DNA from 3 places in the Shewanella sp. 4_MG-2023 genome. Region 3 is predicted to be linked to each of the others. Evidence: predicted binding sites of a transcription regulator. Region 3 holds the regulator's gene; each other region holds the start of a gene.
The links. The regulator MetJ, encoded in region 3, represses methionine synthesis genes. The targets are predictions, from matches to a motif close to TAGACGTCTAGACGTCTA.
Positions count from the first base shown of each region.

Region 1: serA (phosphoglycerate dehydrogenase) is a predicted target of MetJ. The motif match lies at 2,035-2,052, and genes of this name have one in related genera.
Region 2: Q4546_RS00760 (methylenetetrahydrofolate reductase) is a predicted target of MetJ. The motif match lies at 1,562-1,579, and genes of this name have one in related genera.

Region 1 covers NZ_JAUORL010000029.1:7,218-12,120, forward strand. Annotated here, with positions in the region: gene Q4546_RS14960 (curlin) at 1-217, shown strand, start outside; gene Q4546_RS14965 (response regulator transcription factor) at 468-1,133, opposite strand; gene Q4546_RS14970 (DUF2238 domain-containing protein) at 1,390-1,986, opposite strand; gene serA (phosphoglycerate dehydrogenase) at 2,138-3,367, shown strand; gene ygfZ (tRNA-modifying protein YgfZ) at 3,530-4,489, shown strand; gene Q4546_RS14985 (ABC transporter ATP-binding protein) at 4,695-4,903, shown strand, end outside.
Region 2 covers NZ_JAUORL010000001.1:185,714-190,616, forward strand. Annotated here, with positions in the region: gene Q4546_RS00750 (TonB-dependent copper receptor) at 1-966, opposite strand, end outside; partial or broken gene Q4546_RS00755 (type IV pilin protein) at 1,205-1,342, shown strand; gene Q4546_RS00760 (methylenetetrahydrofolate reductase) at 1,583-2,557, shown strand; gene Q4546_RS00765 (B12-binding domain-containing protein) at 3,032-4,099, shown strand; gene Q4546_RS00770 (GGDEF domain-containing protein) at 4,099-4,903, shown strand, end outside.
Region 3 covers NZ_JAUORL010000023.1:64,012-68,914, forward strand. Annotated here, with positions in the region: gene Q4546_RS13470 (bifunctional aspartate kinase/homoserine dehydrogenase II) at 1-1,410, opposite strand, end outside; gene metB (cystathionine gamma-synthase) at 1,473-2,633, opposite strand; gene metJ (met regulon transcriptional regulator MetJ) at 2,841-3,155, shown strand; gene Q4546_RS13485 (sulfite exporter TauE/SafE family protein) at 3,306-4,046, shown strand; gene Q4546_RS13490 (conjugal transfer protein TraF) at 4,108-4,903, opposite strand, start outside.

The DNA.
Region 1 (4,903 bases), on a different contig from region 3:
TGGTGATGACCACTCAATTACCGTTTCTCAGCTAGGCGACGGTAACTGGGTTGGTGGAGATGATGGTTACTTTGCAATTGATGGTACTATGAATACATTAAATGTAACCCAAATTGGTAATGATAATACGGTTACAGGCATGCAAATTGGCACTAATGATATTGCCACTGTAGTCCAAACCGGAAACTTTAATTCTGCAGCAATTTACCAGAATTAATTTATAGAAAATTTTCTTACTGAATATAGGGAGCACATTGCTCCCTATATATTTACTTTAATATCTCCTCCACTGGCAAAGCTTATTGTTTTCATTACGTTAAGCTAATTCTGTGCAATTTTATGACATAAGCTCATAAATTAATTTTACACGATGAAATAATTGCCGAAACAAACAAAAAAACCAGTTACAGCTAGCAACTGGCTTAATAACATCTCTAAATTATTTTAAAGCGGGTAAATAACCTAAGTTAAGCGAACTCAAAATGGGCTTGATAAGTTTGTGCCCAACGCAGTAACTCGACCCGATTGCGAGATTGGGTTTTCCTAAAGATGGAAGAGATATGTGCCTTTACCGTGTGCTCACTAATGCAAAGCCTGTGGGCTATTTCTTTATTCCTTGCACCGCTTGAAACTAGCTGAATAATGGTTCTTTCACGATTAGTGAGCATTTGCAGCATTGCGATAGTATCTGGGGGGATTTCTGTATTAGCATCAAGTTTTTGTACTAGTCGGCGGAAAATTTTGCTAATTAGCGGTCGATCATACCAAAGCTCATCAGCTACCATTTTACGTAACCCGGTCAACATTAAATCCATACGTTGGTCGGCATAAAGTAAGCCTCTTACACCTAACAATAGTGCAGACTCCTGATCTAACGAGCCCCGTTCAACTTGATATAAAGCGACAGGGACATGATTAACTAGCCGTGATACCAACAACGGAATGCCTTTGCTATCCAGCGCGGCCCCCTTTTGGGCGATCAAATAGAAACAATTAGTATTATGTTCTACTTCAAGTTCACTAGGGTGTTTCACTACCCTGGTTTTTAACCCTATCGACTCAGCTAAAATAGCCAAGTTGCAAGGCGCTGCAACCTGGTGTAAGAAGACTAATTCATCAATATTCGAATTCATCACTTTTCTCCCTGAAAAGTATTCTGTATCTCTCGGCTATACGAGTTTCTTCCTGAAACATTGATAACATAATAACAACATAATGCAATAATAGTACATTTTAACTAGCCCATAAGGCATTTTAGCTAGTCCATAAAGTATTTCTGCAATACTTAAGTACTCATTAATAGATTAAGTGCTCGCAAACCAAGCCGTTACCAAAAATAAAACAAGTAAAAATAAACTTAACAGTCACAAGATCTATAAATGTAGCTGATTAAAGTGATGCTAACTGCTTATTATGTACCTTTGTGAGCAAGACTAATGCACTAATACCACCTATAAGTGCCATAAACATATCTGACTGTGTATCCCACACATAGCCTTGAGTGCCTAAAAACGCCTCCGCATTCTCACCTGTTGCAGCTGCAACCCACCACTCAATAAGTTCGTAAAAAGCAGAAAATGCCAATACAAAACAAACTGATAGAAACTGACACCAATAGCCCGGTTGCAAGACGTGATTTCTTAGCATCACCTCTCTTGCCAGTATGACCGGAATAAACCCCTGAGCAAGATGGCCGATTTTGTCATAATTATTACGTTCGCTACCCATCACATCAGCCAACCAATCAAACAGTGGTACTTCGGCATAGGTATATTTAGCTCCGACCATGAGCACGCAGCAATGTAACAAAATCAATAAGTAAGCTAAGGGTGTTAGGGGGAATTTATTACGGGTAAAAAATAAGATGGGTAAGGCGATTAATGCTGGCAGTGCTTCTAACCACCAAGTAAACATATCTTTAGGTGAACTCACCGACCAAACGAGCACGACAGCAAAAATAACCACCCATATAACTTTCTTATTCACTATACATTCCCTTTAGATGATATTGTTCTAAACCAAGATCACAGTCTTTAGCCATCTAGCCCTCTACAATGGCAATAAATAATGCTATTTTGGTTGCGCATTAATGTCAGCATAACATAAGCATAACTATTGATAAGAGGGTACCCACACCATGGCAAAACACTCGCTTGACAAGGATAAGATTAAAATCCTGCTGTTGGAGGGCGTCCACCAAACTGCAGTCGATGTACTTAAGCGTGCAGGTTATACCAATATTGAATATCACAAAGCTTCCCTTCCTGAAGACCAGTTGCTGCGCTCAATTAAAGATGCTCACTTTGTCGGCCTGCGCTCGCGCACCCAATTAACCGCTGAAGTGTTGAACCATGCTGAAAAACTAGTCGCGATTGGCTGTTTCTGTATTGGTACTAACCAAGTTGATATTGCCGCTGCTGAGAAGTTAGGCGTACCCGTTTTTAATGCGCCATTCTCAAACACTCGCAGTGTTGCTGAGCTAGTGTTAGGTGAGATCATCATGCTGATGCGCGGTATTCCTCAGCGTAACGCCCTTGCCCACCGTGGCGGTTGGTTAAAAAGTGCCAATGGTAGCTATGAAGTGCGCGGTAAAACCTTAGGGGTCATTGGTTACGGCCATATAGGTACTCAGCTGGGTATTTTGGCTGAAACCCTCGGTATGCGGGTGGTATTTTTCGATATTGAAGACAAGTTGCCACTGGGTAATGCCAGCCAAATCCATTCAATGGAAACACTATTGAATGAAGCAGACGTTATCAGCTTGCATGTACCAGAAACTGCGCAAACTAAAAATATGATTGGTGCGACAGAGTTTGAACAAATGCGTTCAAAAAGCTTTTTTATCAATGCATCACGGGGCACTGTGGTTGATATTGATGCGCTTTCTGATGCCCTAAAGTCAGGCCATATTGCAGGCGCTGCAATTGATGTATTCCCAGTTGAGCCTAAGTCAAATGATGACGAATTTATTAGCCCACTACGTGGACAAGATAACGTCATTATTACCCCGCATATTGGTGGTAGTACTGCTGAAGCTCAAGAAAATATCGGTATTGAAGTCGCGGGTAAGCTGGCTAAATATTCTGATAATGGCTCAACTGTGTCTGCGGTTAACTTCCCTGAAGTGTCATTGCCACAACATAAAGGCACCTCGCGCTTATTGCATGTTCACCACAACCGTCCAGGTGTGTTGATTAAAATTAACCAAGCGTTTTCAGAAAAAGGCATTAACATTGCTGCGCAATATCTACAAACGACTGCAGATATTGGTTACGTGGTCATGGAAGTCAATTCAAACCAAGCCGAACAAGCGCTGGGCGAGTTAAAAGCAATTGAAGGTACTATTCGTACCCGCGTATTGTTTTAATTCAAGCTAAGTCGGTGAACGATTTAACCTTAGGCTTATCTCGCAGTTAAATTGTGAATTAAAGCTATCTTCAATTAATTGAAGATAGCTTTTTCTTTTGAGCCTCACTGAATTCCGTTACACTCAAAGCTTATCTTTGTTGCTCACCTTAGGGATCATTTTATGACACTCGCAACCACACAGCCAAACTGGGATTACTTAACTTCAACGCCCGACTTACTGGTTTCAAACTTAAGCCACTTAGGTTTAATTGAAGTGACCGGTGAGCAAGGTAAAACCTTTATTCACGGCCAAGTCACTACCGATATCGTATCGCTGACAGAAACTCAGTGGCGCTGGGGCGCACATTGCGATCCTAAGGGTAAGATGATTGCTAGCTTTAGAACCTACACAATTGCTGAAAGCCTTTTTATTTTAATGCCAGCATCAGTATTACCGCTAAGTTTGGCCTCATGGCAGAAATATGCGGTGTTCAGTAAAGCGGAATTAACTGATGTCACTGCTAAGCAAGTTATTTTAGGCTTTGCTGGTACGAAGGCTGCAGAGTTTATTGAGCAGCAATTTGGACGGATTGAACATGAAGTTACTCACGCTGAAGGCGCTATTATTTTAAAAGATGCTGAGCGCTTCATAGTGATTACATCAGCTGAAAAAGCGCAGCAATTAGTCACAGCTTCAAATCAACCACTATCTAGCCACCAAGCTTGGCAAGCATTAGAAATTCAAGCCGGTTACGCCAATATTGACGACAACCACAGCAGTGAGTTTGTACCACAAATGTGTAATATACAGGCGGTAAACGGTATTAGTTTTGAAAAAGGCTGCTACATGGGCCAAGAAACCATTGCCAGAATGAAGTACCGCGGTGGTAATAAACGCGCCCTGTATATTCTATCCGGTAGTGCCTCTGAAACTGTCAGCAGTGAAACTCAAATTGAAATTGCCTCAGAAGATGGCTTTCTTCGAGCGGGTAAAGTTATCGAAGCGGTTGAATTTAATGGCCAAGTGCTATTAACCGCAGTATTGGCTAACGATACGCCAAATGATGCAAAACTAAGAGTAAAAAATGACAACCAAAGTGAGCTAGTGGTGAAGCCGCTACCTTATTCGTTAGAAGATTAACTTAAACGGTTATATGGGTTAAAGCCAACAAAGGCTGCTAACCGTAACATTAAATAAAGGCTGATGGATGAGGTTACTTCTCATTCTTCAGCCTTTTTTATTATTTCAAAATCAACATATAAACGGGTTATTTCAATGAAAAGTCGATCTAAGTAATTTTATTTGTCGTATGATGATGTAATTACAAGTAATACCAGAGACGCTAATGACAGCAGTGATCACCCAACTATCGCAAGTATCCAAAGGCTTTAACGATGGCGATAGACTCCATCAGGTGCTTAACTGTGTCGATTTATCCCTGCATCGTGGTGATACTATTGCCCTAACCGGCCCCAGCGGCACGGGCAAAAGCACCCTACTTAATATCATTGCCGGTTTTGAGAAAATTGATTCTGGTCAGTTACAACTCATGAA
Region 2 (4,903 bases), on a different contig from region 3:
GCCTGCATTTACGCCGCGGTCAAACTGATCCATAACGTGATCGTTTTCATTACTATATAACTGAAAATCAATATTATTCAGCCAGTAAAAATCAACATCCTTTTGCAGCAGAAAGGTGACATTTTCATTATCGATCACACGAGCTTTATTGGTTCTGTCAGCGTACTCAGCCTCACCGCTTGAGCTGCCATAAGCAAGCTCAACCACGGTTGACTCGTCGGGGGTCCAACCTAAAGCAAAATTGTAATTATTACGGTCATAAAGGGATTGAATGGTGGTGCCATCACCGTCTTGATAATGATCGCTTTTAGACTTATTAGCATCAAAATCAATGTAATGGGTTTCAGTACCTGCTTTTATTTCGACTAAGTAATCTTCACGGCCAAAACTGCCACCGGTTACGCTGGCGCGACCTTCAAGGCTTTTCTCACTAAAGCTATGGCGATCTTTTTCAAATAATACCGTCCCTGCGGAACCTACTGGGCCATATTTTACTGTTTGTGGGCCTTTAATCACTGTAATGGCATCATAGGCTTCTGGATAAATATAAGCTGTTGGCGGATCCATACGTCCGCCACAGGTGCCATAAACATGCTGGCCATCATCAACAATACTGATGCGTGAACCGCCCATGCCTCTTAAAGAAGGGTCGCCACCTGCGCCGCCTTTTCTGGCGATACTAAAACCGGGGATGGTTTTTAAGTAACCTGCACCGTCATAAGCGGGCAGCGGTAATCTGGGCTTTTTGGGATCGGTGACAACTTTGGCAGGATCGCGCATTAACTCCCCAGTCACCACAAGGTAGTCATCACAGCTTTTATTATCGCAGTGCTGCTTGTGTTTTTTTTCTTGGGTGGTTTCAACAGCCTGAGTGTCTGTGGGATTAGCCTCAGTGGCTTGAACGAAGGAAGTGGGTAAAAAACCTAAAGCGACAGCGATAGAAATCATCAATTTAGAGCGGTACATAAACAGTCCTATGACAAACCTATAATATTTGTGCGGACATTTATAAATTAACCAGAACAGGTTTCAACTTAAAACCAACAAACTGCGACACTATGTCACAGGCTAATTAAAGGGAGGTCAAAAATACTAAACTCTTATAAATAAAAAACCTTTTATTCAAATAGATAAGTAGGGGTAGCAGCCCATTTGAAATAACATCGCTGCCAAATAATAAACTGAATAAATGGATTTTTGAGCCATGGCGCTTAACCATAATAAGGGTTTTACCTTAATTGAGCTCGTAGTCGTTATCATTATTCTTGCCATTCTAGCGGTTACTGCCGCACCTAAATTCATCAATTTATCAACCGATGCCAGAATTGCGGCATTAAACGGCGCAGCGATAACTCAATAAAGTCACCTCCTCAGCCAAGTACATTAACCACAACTAATAGGGAAAATGTGACTCTGCTTGCTCTATATTCAAACCCACAGACAGATAAAATCATCTGAGTTAAAACTTATCGCCGACTAATTTAAGTGGTTATTAATTATTTCAAAAAATACCCTTTTTCGGCCTTAACAAGGGTCAAAATTTAAGACACAATGGAGATAACATCCATCTAGACGGCTAAACATGAAAAAATCATTAAAACAGCGTTCATCCGATCATCACCGTGGGATCTATTTTATTGGTACAACCCCACCAAAAATCGATACTGATTTTGAATCGGTCAGTATTATCGCTGATAAATTGTTAGCTCGCCTTGATGAGATAAACTTTGATGGTTTGATCATCTACGATATTCAGGATGAAACCAGCCGCATTGATACCCCAAGGCCTTTTCCCTTTAAAGCCACTCATGATTCTGGTACTTACGCTCAGCTAATCAATCAAAAGTCAGGCAAGCCAGTTATTGCTTATAAGAGCGTTGCCGGTCTTGATGAACAGGGCTTTAGTGAGTGGTTGTCCCGCGCTTGGTATCAAAATAATGTCAGAGACTTGGTATTAGTGGGATCGCCATCGACTCAGGTTGCAAGTTCATTACCATTAAATGACGCTTACCGCGTATTAGCGGCGCACTCTCAAGCGTTCTACCTGGGTGGCGTGGCCATTGCAGAGCGCCATTTAAGTAAAAAAAATGAACATATTCGCCTGTTAGGTAAATCAAACCAAGGCTGTGAATACTACATCACTCAGGCGGTGTATAACGCCCAAGCAACCATTGATATGTTAACCAGCTACGCCAAAGAATGTGCGTTAAACAATATCAAGCCTAATCGCATCATCCTGACATTTTCACCTTGCGGCAGTGCTAAAACTCTGGAGTTTATCAACTGGTTAGGTGTGTCGGTACCCGAAGCTACCAGCCAGCGTATTTTGTCGGCAGAAGATCCTCTGTATGAGTCAATTAAGATTAATCACAGTAACCTGCTGCAAATTTTGGCTGCTGTTATACCGCTTAATATCCCATTAGGGCTGAATATTGAAAGTTTAACTAACCGTAAAACTGAGATTGATGCCTCGATTTTGATGTACAAACTGCTAAAGGGCACCATGGATCAAGCCTTAGCCCAAAATCAAATTGATCAATTTGTGCTAAATAAATAGTCCTCAGCGATAAAATCTTGCCCTATGGTGTTAATAGCCGCCATAAGGCAAGCTTTCAGCGTCAAGCGCCAGTAACAAATGGCTTAGCCATAAGCGCTTAAATTGACTCTAAAAAATCACATAAACCACAATTAAATATTGAAAAAAACCAATAATATCAGTTATTGTTGAATTAAATATGGGGGGATAACTGTAAATTAGCAGTAATGGTTAAAGGTCAAGTGTTAGCCTATAAGTCAGCAAGGTGCTTGCTAAGTCGAAGCATTAACCAACAGCGCTAAAGGCCCTCAGTTATCTCATCAACGCATTTCAAACAAAGGCACAGTCATCACTTAAACTTGCCTAATTTTTTACTACTTTTGCTTCAATGATAACCAGCAATGAGCTTTATTATGACTATAATAGCATTAGGTTTTGTCGACTTTTAACCTCGCGCATAAGTTCAATTTGTATCTGTTCAATTGAGGACTAACTATGGATAGCCAAAAACTCAATACACTACTTGCCACTGTGACTGACAATGCCATTAATGCATATTGTCAATTCGGTGAAGAAATGCTGGTAGAAATTAATCGCTGGATTTCAAAGCCCGAGCAAAGTCGTTTTTTAAATGGCAATTCGCTGGACTTATTAATCAATAATCACCGCAACCACCTTGGGTTTATCTCCCAGGTTATTGAATCCCGTGATGGAACCGCTTTAGTGAAAGCACTTCCCTGGGTCTATCAAGCTTATCACTCCCAAGGGGTGCCATTTCTCTACTTTAAAGAAGAACTCGAAAAATGGCAGCAATTGATTTTAAAGACAATTCCACCAATTGAGGCTGCACAATTAGTGCAAATATACGATTGGATGCTTAGGGCCCATGATGAGTGCTGTAGCCTAATAAAAGGCGACCGAGAAGAAGAGTTTATTGCAATGGATAACCCCTTTCTCCACTATATTATTACAGGTGATCACCGTAACGCCTACAGCTATGCATTCAATAAAGTCGCTACATGGGAAGACTTTGAGCGTTTTTTTAATAACGAGGCTCAGCCCGCTCTCTATCAAATAGGTTTGCTTTGGCAAAATGGTGACGTATCAGTATCCACCGAACATTTAGCCACAGCCATTACCAATCGTGTGCTCACTGGGCTGCTAATGCACCTAGACCTTCCAGAAATAACTAAACCAAAGATATTGGTAACTTGCGCGGCATCTGAACAACACCAAATTGGCTCATGGATGGTTGCCACAGCGTTAGAAGCAAATGAATGGGATACAACCTATCTTGGTGCCGACGCACCTAAAGATGCCATTCTTGATTATATTACAAATGAGTCACCTAAAGCCGTAATCATCAGCGTTACCATGCCTTACAATATCAAAAAGGCTCGAGAGATCCTCCAAGAAATCGACGCCTTATACCCACATATTAAAACCATTGTAGGCGGTCAGGCGCTGTCTTTTTTCCATGAACCGCAAGAAGTGCTTAAAGCCGATTTCATCACCAGCGATTACAAAGAAGCGATTCAAAAGCTCAACACCTGGTTAGCTTAATGAATATCCCCAGTGAACTTGCAATAGATATCGCAGAAAATTCGCACGTATTGGCTATCGCTGAGTTTGCTTACGATGGCACATTAATCAGTCACAACCGGGGCTTTCACTTACTGTTTGCTATTTTTCTATCTGAAACAAACAATTGGCATGACTTTTTTGCCGGTGCCCCTCGAGTGACACAAATAAAAGACCTTGACTCAGATCCGCAACTACTTAAAACCACAAAAGGTGAAGGGCTTTTATGTTCGTTTCGTAAAATGGAGTCCTCGTTCTATTGTATTGCTGAAATGTTGGAGCTAAAAGATGAAAAGCTAATTGAAGAAATAAGCAGTCTTAGTAATCTAATGGCGCAACTCAATTTTCAGCTTCGTCGCGAAAAACGGCAACTTATTAAAGCCCAAAAAGACATAGAAAGAATTGCACGTGAAGACCCACTGACATCCTTGCTAAACCGACGAGCATTTTTTGACATCATTAATCCCAAGTTGTCGTTAGCCAAACGACAAAACATGGAGGTAACCCTGTTCTTTATTGATTTAGATTTTTTCAAATCGGTTAATGATAATTGGGGGCATAATATCGGAGATATACTACTTGTGGCGATAGCAAATATGCTTAAAAAGACCCTTAGACTTGAAGATATTATTTCTCGCTTTGGAGGAGAAGAGTTTGTCGTTGTCCTTACAGGGCAATCGTTAACCGATTCGTTCATATTGGCTAACCGTATCCTAGAAAATTGCAGAGCGCTCAAAATTGCATCACTGGACAGAGTAAATACCCTTTCAATCGGCATTGCCCAGT
Region 3 (4,903 bases):
TTCTAGTTCACGGTTAAGCATGGTGGATGAGCGCTGAAATAAATCAATCCAGGCTTCACCAATATTACCGACCCCAAGCAATAATACCCCAATACGCAATCGCGGGCCTGCGCAGCGTCGGTGTACTTTTTGGGTGAGTAAATTAACCTGAGATTTAGGCACTAAGGTCACTAAACTCAAACCATCTTGATACAGGGGTTTGGCATCGCGACTTAATAATCGGGCAAAGCTGCGGCGGTAGTGCTCTGCATCAGCACTAACCAAAGCGACTAAACCTAAATCAGTATGAGCATGGATATCGCTAATTAATAGCTCATGACTATGTAGCTCCAGTAACGCTTGTACCTGCTTTTGGTTTTCAGCAGTGAATGCCAGTTCAACTTTATGATGGGCAGAGCACCAATATGCTAGCGGCGCAATACCGGCTTGCTCAAGTAATTTGAGTGTGGTTTGAATTAGCGCTTGCTGCTTAAAGCGAAACAGCACCACTTCATTTAAACTGGTAACCACTGGAGCGCTAGCTGACGAACTTTGGGGCGCAATAAGGGTAAAGTCAGTATGTGATGCGTAACTTGAGCGCACCGCGAGACTAACATTAGTATCAAATAAGGGCTGTAAAGTTCGGCTGTGCAGTACTGGCGAGCCGAGTTTAGCTAAACGATCGGCTTCAGCAAGTGACATGCTTTCAAGTAATTTGGCATCATTAATTTTATTCGGATCAGCGTTAAATACCCCTTCAACATCGGTCCAAATAGTCACTCGTTCAATGTCCGCTAAGCTGGCAATTAAGGTGGCGCTGTAATCTGAGCCATTGCGGCCAAGTAATAATGTATCCCCTTTACTGTTGGCGCAGATAAAGCCGGTGATCACTAAGCGTGTATTTGGATTAGCATCCAGCAGCTTTTGGACTTTTTCGCGGGACTCATCAAGACGAATATTCGGCACAGGCCCTTCATCAGCCACCAGCAGTGAGCAGGCATCAATATTCGCGGCAGCAACGCCAGACTCTCTTAATAAGGCTGCCATTAATCGTGCTGACCAACGCTCACCAAAGCTTAATACATGATTGAGCTGAAATTCATTGCGCTCTTCAAGGGACAATAAACTGACTAATTGCGATTTATCGGTTGATAGGCGCTCACGTAAATCGCGCGCTTGTTCGTTTGAGAGAAGTTGCTCAATCAGGTTTTGCTGATAGCTCACCAGTACTTGTAGCTCTTCTTGCCACAAGTCACCGTTTTCTCTTAAGGAGAGTAATTTATATAAAAAGTTAGTACTTTTACCCGCAGCTGAAACAACGACTAAATCATCACTGTTGCCATGAGTCAGTAAAATATGGGCAACGCGGCGATAGCAATCTGCATCAGCAAGACTTGAACCACCAAATTTATGTAAATGACTGCGGGCCATTTTTCACTCCTTAAACAACATATACCAGCCTGACTACATGAATATAGCCAAGGGAGATTAACTTAAAGCGCAGCGACAGCAGCTAAGCCTACTTCAATATCGGCAACCAAGTCTTCAGCATCTTCAATCCCGACAGATAGTCGCAGTAAAGTATCTTTAATGCCAGCTTCATACCGTGCTGCAGGCGCCATTGCTCTATGGGTCATGGTTGCAGGTACGGCAACTAAGCTTTCCACTCCGCCTAAGCTTTCAGCAACACTGAAAATAGACAGTGCATTTAAAAAGGCGACCACTTCTGCTTCACCACCTTTAAGTTCGAAACTTAACATAGCGCCGAAGCCTTGTTGTTGCTTAGCTGCAATATCGTGACCTGGGTGGTCTTTTAAGCCTGGATAATACACTTTTTCGACAAGATTGCTGGCCTGAAGTACGTCAATAACTTGCTCAGCATTTTTTTGATGCTCGCGAATACGTACAGCTAAAGTACGAATGCCACGTAAGGTTAGGTAACTATCAAAAGCCGAGCCTGTTAGCCCTAAGGTGTTTGACCACCAGTGTAGTAACTCACCCAGTTCAGGGTCTTTTGCCACCACAGCGCCACCTACAACGTCACTATGACCATTGATATATTTGGTGGTGGAATGCATGACGATATCAGCGCCTAGCTCTAATGGCTGTTGCAAAATTGGCGATAAAAAGGTGTTATCAACCACAACTAAGGCATCGACTTTATGGCTTTGCTCAGCAATAGCTTTGATATCAACAACACGTAATAATGGGTTTGACGGCGTTTCTAACCACACCATTTTAGGTTTCTGAGCAATCGCATCACTGAGTGCTTGCTCATCTGTTTGATCAATCACCAGTAATTTAAATTGGCCTTTGTTGGCAAGATTTGTGAACAAACGGTAACTACCGCCATAACAATCGTGAGGCACAATCAGTAAATCATCGGGGCCTAATAAACTAGTGACCAAGGTAATCGCAGCCATACCGGTACAAGTAACCACCCCAGTAGCGCCATGTTCAAGTTTGGCAATGGCTTCACCTAACACGCAGCGCGTCGGGTTTCCTGAACGACTATAATCAAACTCTCTAGGGTTTTTATGGCCATCAAAAGAATAGTTTGTTGATAGATAAATCGGCGGGACTACAGCGCCGTATTGGGTATCTGACTCGATACCTTGGCGTACTGCTAGCGTAGCTGCGCGATGTTTGCTCATTGTAAACTCCTAAAGAATACACACTAAAGAGATGTCTAGATGGCTAAATGTACCTAAGCTAAGTCACATCGTCAATACAAATCAGCCGTTTAGACGTCTAAACATAAAGAAATCTATTTCCATTCGTTATAGAATAACCGCAATAATTTGACTGTTATTATTTAGCGGTTAAAATCTGCCACGAATCTATCGTATAAAGGTGAGTTAATGACTGAATGGAATGGCGACTATATCAGCCCATATGCCGAACATGGCAAAAAAAATGAACAAGTTAAAAAAATCACGGTATCCATACCTTTAAAAGTTTTAAAAGTATTGACTGATGAACGTACCCGCCGCCAGGTTAATAACTTACGTCATGCAACCAATAGTGAACTACTGTGTGAAGCATTTTTGCATGCCTACACTGGACAACCACTGCCAAATGACGGTGACTTATCAAAAGAAGGGCCTGATAGCATCCCATCTGAAGCAAAAGCTTTGATGGATGCCATGGGAATTGAGTGGGAAGATCTTGATTAAGTCAAGCTAGCGACTAGCGCTGAAGTACTTGCGCTAAAGTACTTGCGCTAAAGCATAAGCCTGCTCAATTAATCAAACACTGCTCGTCATTTAACGCATCGAGCTCTCAAGCTGAGAGTGAGTTGCAGTATTGCGCCTAAAGAGTCGACAATGGAATTTATCGATCCGCAGACCTTGATGCTTGCATCGGTTATCATTTTTCTAGGCGCATTAACCCAAGGCCTTATCGGTTTTGGGCTTGCGGTTGTTGCCAGTCCACTTCTCTATATCATCGACTCACAATTAGTCCCAGCCCCTGTGATTATGATGGGTTTTTCCATCGCCTTATTGACCTTATTGCGTGAACGTACTCAACTGGAGTTTAATGGGCTGCAATATGCGCTGCTGGGGCGAATACCTGGTGGCTTTATGGGCGCAGGTTTATTACTGTTTGCCCCCCAAGCAGTACTGGGGTTAGCCATTGCCTTTATTGTCGGCGCAGCGGTGTTGCTGAGTATTTTTAAGATCACAGCGCCAGTAAATCGGCTTTCGCTATTTATTGCAGGTGTCTTGTCGGGGGTATTTGGAAATATTGCCGCCATTGGTGGGCCACCATTAGCGATTTTATTAGCCGGTAAAGATGCGCCGCAGTTTAGAGCCGCGCTATCGATCTTTTTTGTTTTCAGCTCAATGATCGCACTGATTATTTTAATGCTTGCAGGCTTAGTGGAAGCAAAGCATCTGTGGTTGTCATTGATGCTATTGCCATCTGTCATACTCGGAAATATTGCCGCAGGAAAGCTAACCAATAAGGTTGATAAAAATAAGACTCGCATCGCCACTATGGTGTTATGTAGCTTAAGTGCATTATTGCTAACCCTTAAGTCGTTAATTGAATTATCAGCAGGCTAGTCGATCATCTTTTTGTGGCAGATATAAATGCAACAATGATGACAGCTAAAAATGATAACGCTTAAAAGTGATAAGAAGTTTGCAGCACAGCGCCAATGGCATCATCACCATAGCTGCCGCTCATATCCAGCTTAAAGGCTTGGCCGATGGCAAAGCCGGTGCCGAAAGAGTAAATATCTACGCTATTATCTTTTAAGTCATGGCGGTAGCCCATGCGTAAAAACAGCCAGTCAGTGGCTTTAACTTCACCGCCCACTCGCCAATACTGCACCGCATCAAACTCGCTAAAACGGCTTTGCTCCACCAGATCAATATCCGTGGTTAAGGTGACTCTGGACCAATCATAAGCAGCTCCCACTGTGACTAACGGCTCAATTTGGTATTCAAATGTCCGTCCTTGAGCTTCAACTGTGGTTATTTTTTTACTGAATAAATTACGAGCAGACAGCCCTAAGGTTAAGCTTTCTGTTGGCTCAATAGCCACCCCAAGATCAAGGTTAAATAAGCTGTCATCATTTCGATATTTATCATCATCAAAATCATCGACATCAAAGTTATTGGCACTGGCACTGTAATGATAGGTATCAATGCGTTGAAACTTAGGTGAAATCCCAACTTTTACAGGCATGTTAACTATAGATAGTGGAAAGCTTAACGCCACCCCAAAATCTGTGACTCCGGCGGCTAATACAATGCCTTGAGAGTCTAAGTCAGTGAGATCTGCAGGAGGGTTGGCGGGATCGAGATTAGTCAGCATATCAATATCACCTTGAGCAATATCAGCAACGCCCATAGCGTCAAGGTGACTTTTGGAAAATAGCGCCATTGGCACGGTTTGAGTTGGCAATACTAATGCT